DNA from 2 places in the Mesorhizobium sp. BR115XR7A genome. Region 2 is predicted to be linked to the other one. Evidence: predicted binding sites of a transcription regulator. Region 2 holds the regulator's gene; the other holds the start of a gene.
What was found. The regulator PhoB, encoded in region 2, activates phosphate uptake and scavenging genes when phosphate is short. The targets are predictions, from matches to a motif close to TGTCATNNANCTGTCAT.
Positions count from the first base shown of each region.

Region 1: LB557_RS07600 (acid phosphatase) is a predicted target of PhoB. The motif match lies at 1,859-1,875, and genes of this name have one in related genera.

Region 1 covers NZ_JAIUHW010000003.1:143,548-149,158, forward strand. Annotated here, with positions in the region: gene LB557_RS07595 (DUF922 domain-containing Zn-dependent protease) at 1-201, shown strand, start outside; gene LB557_RS07600 (acid phosphatase) at 249-1,784, opposite strand; gene LB557_RS07605 (cytochrome-c peroxidase) at 1,999-3,240, shown strand; gene LB557_RS07610 (GIY-YIG nuclease family protein) at 3,434-3,721, opposite strand; gene LB557_RS07615 (SDR family oxidoreductase) at 3,906-4,610, opposite strand; gene LB557_RS07620 (helix-turn-helix domain-containing protein) at 4,733-5,350, opposite strand; gene LB557_RS07625 (NAD(P)/FAD-dependent oxidoreductase) at 5,482-5,611, shown strand, end outside.
Region 2 covers NZ_JAIUHW010000005.1:236,186-241,796, forward strand. Annotated here, with positions in the region: gene LB557_RS12870 (sugar ABC transporter permease) at 1-47, opposite strand, end outside; gene xylF (D-xylose ABC transporter substrate-binding protein) at 284-1,324, opposite strand; gene LB557_RS12880 (ROK family protein) at 1,589-2,824, shown strand; gene phoB (phosphate regulon transcriptional regulator PhoB) at 2,827-3,516, opposite strand; gene phoU (phosphate signaling complex protein PhoU) at 3,536-4,243, opposite strand; gene pstB (phosphate ABC transporter ATP-binding protein PstB) at 4,269-5,072, opposite strand; gene pstA (phosphate ABC transporter permease PstA) at 5,069-5,611, opposite strand, start outside.

The DNA of each region.
Region 1 (5,611 bases), on a different contig from region 2:
GCGCGCAAGATCGAGGCGGCGACGGTCGGCCTCACCGTCCCCGACGATCCCAAATGCAGCAAGATCCGGGTCGAGATGACCAAACGCCTGTCCGCCCTTTCGCAGGCGCAGCGGCAGGCAAGCCGCGATTTCGACCGCATCGAACTCGGCCAGGGCGGCAATCTGCAAAAGCTCATTCTTGCCCTGGTCAATGGCGGCTGAGCCACCGCGCCTCGCGGCGCGGCGGCATATTCGCGGTTCGCTCCGCCCTAGCGGCTGAGATCAAGCGCGGCTGACAAATCCCCCATCGGCGGCTCGCCATTGGCGGCCAGCGCCTTGTCGCGGGCGACGATGCCCGTCAGCACCGGCAGATCGTAGCGCGCGGTGATGAAGCGCAGGATCGACGTCGTATCGTATTGCGTGTGGTCGACCGTGCCCATCCTGGCATAGGGCGAGACGATGAAGGCCGGGATGCGGTTGCCCGGGCCCCAGCGGTCGGCCTTGGGCGGCGCGACGTGATCCCAGAAGCCGCCATTCTCGTCATAGGTGACGACGACCAGCATGTGGCTCCATTGCGGGCTCTTCTCCAGATGCGCGACGAGGTCGGCCAGATGCCGGTCGCCCGATGTCACGTCGGCATAGCCTGAGTGCTCGTTGAGATTGCCCTGCGGCTTGTAGAAGGCGACCTGCGGCAGCTTGCCGTCGTCGATCGCCTTGATGAACTCGACGCCATCCAGGCCGCCATCCCTGAGATGCTCGGTGCGCGCGGCGGTGCCGGGCGCGTAGGCGGCGAAATAGTTGAACGGCTGGTGGTGGAACTGGAAGTTCGGCACCGGCGTGGCGTTCTTGCCGTCGAGGGTAGCCTGCCAGGCGCCGGCGTACCAGGCCCAGTCGACCCCCTTCAGCGACAGGAGATCGCCGATGGTGATGTCGTGCTGCGGCGGCAGCGTGGTGGGCGCGGCCGGATCGGCCAGCGCCTTGTCACCGCCCTCGGCAGGCTTGTTGGCGCTCGGCTGATAGGGCGGCTGCATGGTGTTGACGGCGTAAAAATCGGGCGTGATGGCGCCGTCATTGACGAATTTCGGCACGCCGCCCAGCGCCGACGGCGGCGAATTGTCGGCCACCTTCAAGGTCGTTCCGTCGGCCTCGACCACGGCGATCTGGCCCTTGATCGGACTCGTGTCGGCATGCGGATAGACCGGCGTACAGGCGCAGGCGAGCTGGAAATGGTTGAGGAAGGAGCCGCCAAAGGCGCCCTGGAAGAAATTGTCGGCCAGCACATATTTCTTCGCCACCTGCCACATCGGCAGGCTCGAGCCGTCATAATGGCCCATGACCAGCCCGCCGGAATCGGCCCAGGCGACGAATTTATCGTTCTTGCCGCCGTCGATCTGCATCTGCTCCTGGTAGAAACGGTGCCACAAATCGTGGGTGATGACATTGGCGCCTTCGTTGAAGCCCTTGGGATCGTCGATGGCGAAGGCCGCGTTGGCGAGATGCGCGGTCTGCGCCTCCGTCACCACGGGCGTGACGCCCTTTCCGGTCAGCCCGCCCCAGGCCGGCGGCAGTTCGGTCAGCGGCTTGCCGTCGCGGTCGAGCTGACGCGCCTGGTCGGCCGAGACATTGGCCAGTCCATTGGCGCCGGGGAAGCCACCATAAAGATTATCGAAGCTGCGGTTCTCCGCATAGATGACGACGACGGTGTCGATCTTGTCGAAGCCGGGAGGGGCGGCATTGGCGGCCGCAAGGGGAAACAAGGCCGAACCGGCCAGACAAAAGGAAGTGAGGAACTTGGGCCTCGTCATGGAAAGACCTCGTGGCTTGACTTTAACTAGAAGAGCTATTGCGCGGGAACCATAGGCAGCTAACGTGGATGCCTTGTCACCTTTGTGACATCCGCCGCCGCGGCGAACACGGTTTCGTGAGCACTGGGACCGGTCATCAATCCGTTGCACTGCGTTCTTATTTCCGGGCCAAAGCGGACCGTGCCCCATGATGACGAGACGATGGAAAAGCCTGATGATCGCGAGTGCCGCGATCTCGGCATTTGGCTTTGCCGCACCCCCGAATACGGCGGGGCCGGACGGCGTCCATCCCGGTCCGCTGTCGCGCGACCAAGCCTTCGCACGCGCCGAGGCGCTGACTGCCTTGGGGCGAAAGATGTTCTTCGACCCGGCGCTCTCGGCTTCGGGAAAACAGGCCTGTTCCTCCTGCCACGATCCGCGCCATGCCTTCGGTCCGGCCTCGGCATCTCCGGTCGAGATGGGTGGCCCGAACCTCGACCTGCCTGGCGTGCGCGCGGTTCCGTCGCTGCGCTACCTCGAGGCGGCACCCGCCTTCACCGAGCATTTCCACGATTCCGAGGACGAGGGCGACGAGAGCGTCGACAATGGCCCGACCGGCGGTCTGACCTGGGACGGCCGCGCCGATCACGGTGTGGACCAGGCGAAAATCCCCCTGCTCTCGCCCTTCGAGATGGCAAACAAGGATGCCGTGGCGGTCTCCGCCGCCTTGCGCAAGTCAGCCTATGCCGATGACTTCAAGGCAACCTTCGGCAACGATGTCTTCGACCGCCCGGACGATGCCTTCGACGCCGCCGCCGAGGCGCTTGGCACGTTCGAGCAGAGCGCGGTCGACTTCTACCCCTATTCCAGCCGCTACGACGCCTTCCTCGCCGGCAAGGCGACGCTATCGGCGCGGGAACTGCATGGCCGCGCCCTGTTCGAGGACGAGGCGAAAGGCAATTGCGCCTCCTGCCACCTCAGCGAACCGGCCAATGACGGTGAGCCGCCGCAATTCACCGATTTCGGCCTCATCGCCATCGCCGTGCCGCGCAATCCGGCCATCCCGGCCAACGCCGACCCGACCTATGTCGATCTCGGCCTGTGCGGTCCCCTGCGCACCGATTTCCGTGGCCGCACCGACTATTGCGGCCTGTTCAAGACACCGAGCCTGCGCAACGTGGCGCTGCGCAAGAGCTTCTTCCACAACGGATATTTCCACACGCTGCGCGAAGCGGTGGCCTTCTACGCCAGCCGCGACACCGACCCCGGCCGCTGGTACCCGAAAAACGCTTACGGCACGGTCGACAAATATGACGATTTGCCAAAGGCTTACTGGCCGAACTTGAATCAAGACCCGCCCTTCGACGGCAAGAAACCCGGCGACAAGCCGGCGCTCAACGATGCCGAGATCGACGATATCGTGGCGTTTCTGCAGACGCTGACGGATGCGGATCAGGCGGCGAAGCGGTCGCAGTGAACTGGGAAGCCACGCCATAGGGGTCGCTAGTTGACCTGGCGACTAATCCGAAGCCCTCCCTCGCTTCGTCATCCTAGGGCGGAGCAAGGAGCGAAGCGACGCGGCGCAGACCCTAGGATCCATGCCGCGACGCTTGCGACGGACAAAACGGTGCCGAACCTGGCTCCAAACTCCGACGAAACGCATCAAACCGCTACCAACCTGTTCCGCGAAACAGCTCGAACCATTCCGGATTGGTCTTCTCGATCAGTTCGATCTTCCATTGTCGCGACCAGCGCTTCAGCGATTTCTCGCGTTGAATGGCGTCACGAATGTCGAAATGTTCCTCGTACCAGACCAACCGCTGCACACCGTAGCGCCTGGTGAAGCGCGAACCTTCGCCGGATTTGTGCTCCGGCATGCGGCGACCGAGATCGTTGGTGACACCGATGTAGATGGTGCCGCCCTTCTGGCTCGCGGTCATGTAAACATAGCCGGTCATGCGTTGACGGTAACCGCCAACCCGTCCGGGGACTATCCTCGTTCGCCGTATTTTTTCGGCCCACGTCGCGGCATGGATCCTAGGGTCTGCGCGGCGTCGCTTCGCTCCTTGCTACGCCTAGGATGACGAAGGGAGGGAGGGCTTCGGCTAATCTGAGAGGTATGGGATCGCCGCCAGCCGCCCCTCACAGCGCCCGGATCACACCCCCATCCACGCGGATATTCTGCCCGGTAATATACCCTGCCCCGTCCGACGCCAAAAACGCGATCGTCGCGGCGATCTCCTCTGATGTGCCATAGCGCTGCATCGGCACGTTGTCGCGGCGCTCTTCGGTGGCGGGCAGGCTGTCGATCCAGCCGGGCAGCACATTGTTCATGCGCACATTGTCGGCCGCGTAGGTGTTGGCGAAAATCTTGGTGTAGGCGGCAAGGCCGGCGCGGAACACGGCCGAGGTCGGGAACATCGCGTTCGGTTCTGCCACCCAGGCCGTCGAGATGTTGATGATGGCGCCGCCCTTCTGCTTGACCATCTGCGGCGCCACGATGCGCACCGGCCGGATGACGTTCATCAGGTAGACGTCCATGCCGGTGTGCCACTGCTCGTCCGTGATCTCCAGGATCGGCGCGCGCGGTCCATGGCCGCCGCTGTTGACCAGCACGTCGATGCGGCCATAGCGCTCCAGGGTCAGGTCGGCGAGCCGCTGCAGATCGTCGTTCGACTGGTTGGAGCCGGTGACGCCGAGCCCGCCAAGCTCCTTGGCCAGCGCCTCGCCCTTGCCGGACGAGGACAGGATGGCGACCTTGAAACCATCCGCCGCCAGCCGCTTGGCCGCCGCCGCCCCCATGCCGCTGCCGCCGGCCACGATGACGGCTGTCTTTTCTACACTCATCGGATTTCCTTTTCAGATTGGCGAGAGCTACGGTTTCAGCGGTCCTATAGCCGGTTTCGCCGCGCAGTTCGAACGAGAAAGCCTGAATCGAGCTGCAGAAAACTTGCGCGGTGAGCTGCGCCCTATCCTTCCACCGTCTCCAGCTCGTTCAACAGCGTGCCTTCCATGTCGGGCTCGTCGCCGGAGCAGACGCACAGCATCTCGGCGTCGCCCTCGCCCACCGACAGATAGGCGTGGCCCATGGTGGAATCGATGTAGACGCTCTCGCCCGCTTTCAGCCGCACCGGCGCGTACTGGTCGGTGTGCAGCTCGATCTCGCCCTTGAGCACGATCAGGAATTCCTCGCCGGCATGCCTGGTCAGCGGGCCGAACTCTTGCGGCGTGCGGGCGCGCGCATAGGCGTGGATCGGCACCATGCGCTTGCGCACCAAGTCGGTGGCGAGATACCGGTAGTCATAATTTCGGGTCAGCTGGCGCAGCGTGTTGGACTGCGAGGTGACCGAGCGGCGGGTGCGCGCTGCCGGCTGCTTGCGGTCGCCGCTCAGCAGTTCCGTCACATGGATGCCGAGCCCCTCGCAGATCTGCAGCAGCTTGTCGTAGGTCAGCGACATCTGGTCGTTTTCGACCTTGGACAGCGTCGACACCGCGACGCCGGTCAGCGCGCTGACCTCCTGCAAGGTCCAGCCATGGGTTTTTCTCAAAGCCCGCAGACAATCACCGAGATTGGGTTGCTCCGACATTGCCAGCTCCAAGGCGCGGGATCGCGCCGCTCCACTCTAGGTAGTCGAACTCCCCGCAGCCATCAACAACACCGAAATTTTCTTATACGCTAAATATTGACTGGATACGAAATTATTTTTACGACTGATGAATGCAGTCGAACTCCTTCAGAAAAATCGTCGTCATCGGCGGCGGCATTGCCGGCCTCTCACTTGCCGCCGAGGTGGCGGCCTCGGCCGAAGTCACCGTCATCGAGCGCGAACCGCATCTCGGCTACCACG
Region 2 (5,611 bases):
GACGCACGCGCCGTATCGGCCTGCGAGGTTGAGGTCGTGTCGGTCATGATGTCCTCCCAGCGGCTTGCCGTCTGACGCGGAGCCGGACCAGAGCCCAGAAGTTAGCCGCCAGCGGCGGAAACACAAATCTTGTCGGGAAAACGCCGCGGCTTGGAAGCAATTCCAGGAAAAGTGCGTAAGGGTTTTTGTCCGGAATTGCGAAGACAAGGAAATTGGAACGGCCAGTGTTCAGAACACTGACCGTTCCACGCCGCGGCGTTTCCGACTTTTCAGGCGATCAAGCTCAGTTGCAGGCCGCGACGTTGCCCGCGGCAACGCCCGTGCAGACTTCGTCCTTCTTGATCCAGCCGGCGTCGATGACGAGGTTGAGATTGTCCTTGGTGATGGCCACCGGGGTCAGGAACAGCGACTTGACGGTGTTGCCGCCAGGCGTCGTGAAGTCCTTCACGCCGGCGATGTCGGTCATCTTCTTGCCGTCGGCGAGTTGCGAGGCGATCTCGGCGGCGTTCTTGCCGAGTTCGCGCGCGTCCTTCCACACCGACACGGTCTGGGTGCCGAGCGCGATGCGGTTGAGCGCGGCGTGGTCGCCGTCCTGGCCGGAGACCGGCACGGTGCCGGCGAGCCCCTGCGCCGTCAGCGCCGCGACGACGCCGCCGGCGGTGCCGTCATTGGCGGCGACCACGGCGTCGACCTTGTTGTCGTTGGCGGTGAGGAACTGTTCCATGTTCTTCTGGGCGTTGGCGGGCAGCCAGCCGTCCGTATAGGCTTCGCCGACATTCTTGATCTTGCCGCTGTCTATGGCCGCCTTCAGCACTTCCATCGAGCCCGAGAACAGGAAGTCGGCATTCGGATCGGCGCCGGAGCCCTTGATGAAGACGTAATTGCCCTCAGGCTTCACCTTGAACACTTCGCGGGCCTGCATGCGGCCAACTTCCTTGTTGTCGAAGGTCAGGTAGAAGACGTCCTTGTTCTCGATCAGGCGGTCATAGCCGACGACCGGAATGCCCTCGTCGAGCGCCTTCTGTACCGCCGGGCCGATGGCCGACGCGTCCTGCGCCAGGATGATCAGCGAATTGGCACCCTGCGAAATCAGGCTCTCGACATCGGTCAGCTGCTTGCCGGGATTGGACTGCGCATCGGCGGAAATGTACTTGTCGCCCGCGGCCTCGATCGCCTTCTTCATGGCCGCCTCGTCGGTCTTCCAGCGCTCCTCCTGGAAGTTGGACCACGACACGCCGATGACCTTGTCCTTTGCCTGCGCGACCGACGCCAGCGTCAGCGACATGGCGACACCCGCCAGAATGGCGACTGTGAATCTCTTCATGATATCCTCCCTGCGCCCGCGTGTGGCGCGACCAAACTGGCCCTAAGGCCGGCACAAAGGCCCTATTTTTTCGAGCCTCGAAAAAACACTGGTCCATCGCCTGAGCACTGTCAACATTGATTCTGACGCATTTTGAGGTGCCAGAAGCCTTTTTTCGAGCCCCGCAATAAATAAATGACAGCCCCAGCCGCTTCTGCCAGTATTCGACCCGTTGCCGGAGGTGTTCGAGGGGGCGTCAAGAACCACGGCGACGGGGAGGGAATGATGTCGGTCGGAATCCGCCACGACGATCTGCGCCGGCGCAACCGTGCAATGGTGATTGGAGCCGTGCGCCGGGGTGGCCAGCCCTCGCGCACTGAGATCGCCGCCACCACCGCCCTGAGCCACTCGACCATATCGGCGATATCAGCCGATCTGATCGGCGAAGGTATCCTGAGCGAAGGCAAGCCGAACGAGGCCGGCTCACTGAAACGCGGCCGGCCGCAGGTGGGCCTTTGTCTCAACCCCGAGGCCGCGGCGGTCATGACCGTGGTGCTGTCGCTGAATTTCCTCTCCGTCGCCGTCATCGACTACGCCGGCCAGGTGATATCGGAGGAGCAGCGCCGGCTGGACACGCTGACCATGTCGCGCGAGGCGCTGATCGGCGAATGCGTGGCCATCGTCCGGCGCCGCCTCGAGGATCCCGACCTCGATGTCGCCAGCATTGCCCGCATCGCGCTGGCGATCCAGGGCATCACCGACACCGAGGCGCGCGCCATGCTGTGGTCGCCGATCACGCCGCAGACGGACATTGCCTTCGCCGATATACTCGAAGCCGAATTCGGCATCCCCGCCACCATGGAGAACGACTGCAACATGATGGCTGTGGCGCTGCGCTGGCGCGACCCCGAGCGCTACCGCGACGACTTCATCGCCATCCTGCTCTCGCACGGCATCGGCATGGGCCTAGTGCTGAAGGGCGAGCTGTTCACCGGCACCCATTCCTCGGGCGGCGAGTTCGGCCACATGATCCATCGCCCCGGCGGCGCGCTCTGCCGCTGCGGGCGGCGCGGCTGCGTCGAGGCCTATGCCGGCAACTATGCCATCTGGCGTAATGCAGGACAGATGGGTGAGGACGCCAAACCGGTCGACGTCAGCGACGCCGACATGCGCGCATTGGCGGCCACGGCGCGCGAAAGAGACGGACCGGAGCGCGAGGCCTATCGCAAGGCCGGCGAGGCGCTAGGCTATGGGCTTGGCAGCTTGTTCGCGCTGATCGATCCGGCGCCGGTTGCGATGGTCGGCGTCAGCGCCGCCGCCTTCGATCTGATCGAGCCGGCCTTGCGTGAGGCCATCGCCCAGACCGCCGGCGGCCAGCATTCGAAATCGATTTCCTTCGATACAGAGCCGAACGAATTGCCGCTGATCCGCGAGGGCTGCGCCATGCGCGCGCTCACCTTCGTCGACCAGGAGATTTTCGCGCCGGGCGTGCAGGTGAGATCCGGCAAGAACGTGGCCTGATCTCAATCCTCGCGAATTGCGTAGCCTGCGCCACGGATGGTGCGTATCACATCGGGCATGCGGCCATTGTTGACCGCCTTGCGAAGGCGCCCGACATGCACATCCACGGTGCGCTCGTCGATGTAGATCGTCTCGCCCCAGACATTGTCGAGCAACTGGCTGCGCGAGAACACGCGGCCAGGATGGCGCATCATGAATTCGAGCAGCCGGAACTCGGTCGGTCCGAGCCGGATCTCGCTCTTCTTGCGATAGACCCGGTGCGATTCGCGGTCGAGCACGATGTCGCCGACCTTGAGCACGCTGGACAGCACTTCCGGCTTGGCGCGGCGCAGCAGCGCCTTGACCCGGGCCATGAATTCCGGCGTCGAGAACGGCTTGACCAGATAGTCGTCGGCGCCGGTCGAGAGGCCGCGCACGCGATCGCTCTCCTCGCCACGCGCCGTCAGCATGATGATCGGCAGTCGCTCCGTCTCGGGCCGCATGCGCAGGCGCCGACAGAGTTCGATGCCGGAAACCGCCGGCACCATCCAGTCGAGCACCAGGAGGTCGGGCACGTTTTCCTGGAGGCGTATCTCGGCTTCGTCGCCGCGTGTCACCACCTCGACCTGGTAACCCTCGGACTCCAGGTTGTAGCGGAGGAGCACGCCCAGCGGCTCCTCGTCCTCCACCACCATGATGCGTGGCGCGATCATCGGTCGATCATCCCTGCCGTCAAGCCGCCGGCACCGACATCGCCGTCTCGTCCTGCTTCGGACGGTTGGCGGGCAGTTGCGTGCCGGTCAGCACATAATACGCATTCTCGGCGATGTTGGTCACATGGTCGCCGATGCGTTCGAGATTCTTGGCGCAGAACAAAAGATGCGTGCAAGCCGTGATGTTGCGGGGATCCTCCATCATGTAGGTCAGGAGTTCGCGGAACACCGAGGTGTATTTGACGTCGATGCGTTCGTCGTCATTCCTGAGCTTGGCGAGGGCGGCGGCATCGCCGGCCGCATATTCCTCGACCACGCCCTGCACCTGGATCAGCACCAGCTGCGCCATGGAGTCGATGGAATGCGACAGGTCGCGCGGCGTGGCGGTGAGGCCGACGGAGCCGACGCGCTTGGCAATGTTCTTGGCAAGGTCGCCGATGCGTTCGAGATCGCCCGCCATGCGGATCGAGCCGACGACATGACGCAGATCGTCGGCCATCGGTTGGCGCTTGGCGATCAGGGTGATGGCGCGATCATCGAGTTCGCGCTGGCGTGCGTCCATGATGGCGTCGTCGGAGACGACGCGCTGTGCCAGCGCGTTGTCGGAATTCAGCAGCGCCTTGGTGGCGCCGCCGACCATCGTGCCGGCGAGATCGCCCATGTCGCTGATCAGCCTGCTGATCTGTCCGAGATCCTCGTCGAAGGCTGCGACTGTGTGTTCGGCCATGATCCTGGTCCTCGTATGCGTGAGATCAGCCGAAGCGGCCGGTGATATAGTCCTGCGTGCGCTTCTCGCGAGGCGACGTGAAGATTTTCTCGGTCTTGTCGAATTCGACCAGCTCGCCCAGATACATGAAAGCCGTCTGCTTCGACACGCGCGCGGCCTGCTGCATGTTGTGGGTGACGATGACGATCGTGTAGTCGGCCTGCAACTCGTCGATCAATTCCTCGATCTTGGCGGTCGACAATGGGTCGAGCGCCGAGGCCGGTTCGTCGAGCAGGATGACCTCCGGCTTGACCGCCACGGTGCGGGCGATGCAAAGCCGCTGCTGCTGGCCGCCCGACAGGCTGAGGCCGCTGGCGTTGAGCTTGTCCTTGACCTCGTTCCACAGCGCGGCGCGTTTCAACGCCTGCTCGACACGGCCGTCCATCTCGGCCTTGCCGATCTTCTCATAGAGCCTGACGCCGAAGGCGATATTCTCATAGATCGACATCGGGAACGGCGTCGGCTTCTGGAACACCATGCCGATCTTGGTGCGCAACAGGTTGAGGTCCTGCGAGCGGTCGAGAACGTTCTGGCCGTCGAGCAGCACCTGACCCTCGGCGGTCTGCTTGGGGTAGAGCTCGTAGATGCGGTTGAAGACGCGCAGCAGCGTCGACTTTCCGCAACCCGACGGTCCGATGAAGGCCGTCACGCTGCGCTCGGGCAGCGACAAGGTGATGTCTTTCAGCGCCTTCGACTGGCCGTAGTAGAAATTGAGGTTCTTGACCTCGATCTTCGCCTTGGCGGCTGCCTCTGTCGCAATCGTCATGTCTGGAGACAACATCTGGCTCATTTGTCCTCTCTGCGTCCGGTCAGGCTGCGCGCAAAGATGCTGAGCGCGAGAACCGTCAATGTGATTATGAGTGCGCCGGTCCACGCCAGTTGCTGCCACTCCTCGTAAGGGCTGAGAGCGAACTGGAAGATGGTCACCGGCAGGCTGGCCATCGGCGCATTGAGATTGCTCGACCAGAACTGGTTGTTGAGCGCTGTGAAGAGTAGCGGCGCCGTCTCGCCGGAAATGCGGGCAATGGCCAACAATATGCCGGTGACGATGCCGGACATCGCCGCGCGGTAGGCCACCGAACGGATCACCACCCAGCGCGGCGCGCCAATCGCCGTGCCGGCCTCGCGCAAAGCGTTCGGCACAAGGTTGAGCATGTCCTCGGTGGTACGCACCACGACGGGAATGACCAGGATGGCCAGTGCCACGGCACCGGCGATGGCCGAGAAATGCCCCATCGGCCGTACCATCAATTCGTAGACGAACAGGCCGATGATGATTGAGGGCGCCGACAGCAGGATGTCGTTGATAAAGCGCACCACGGTGGTGAG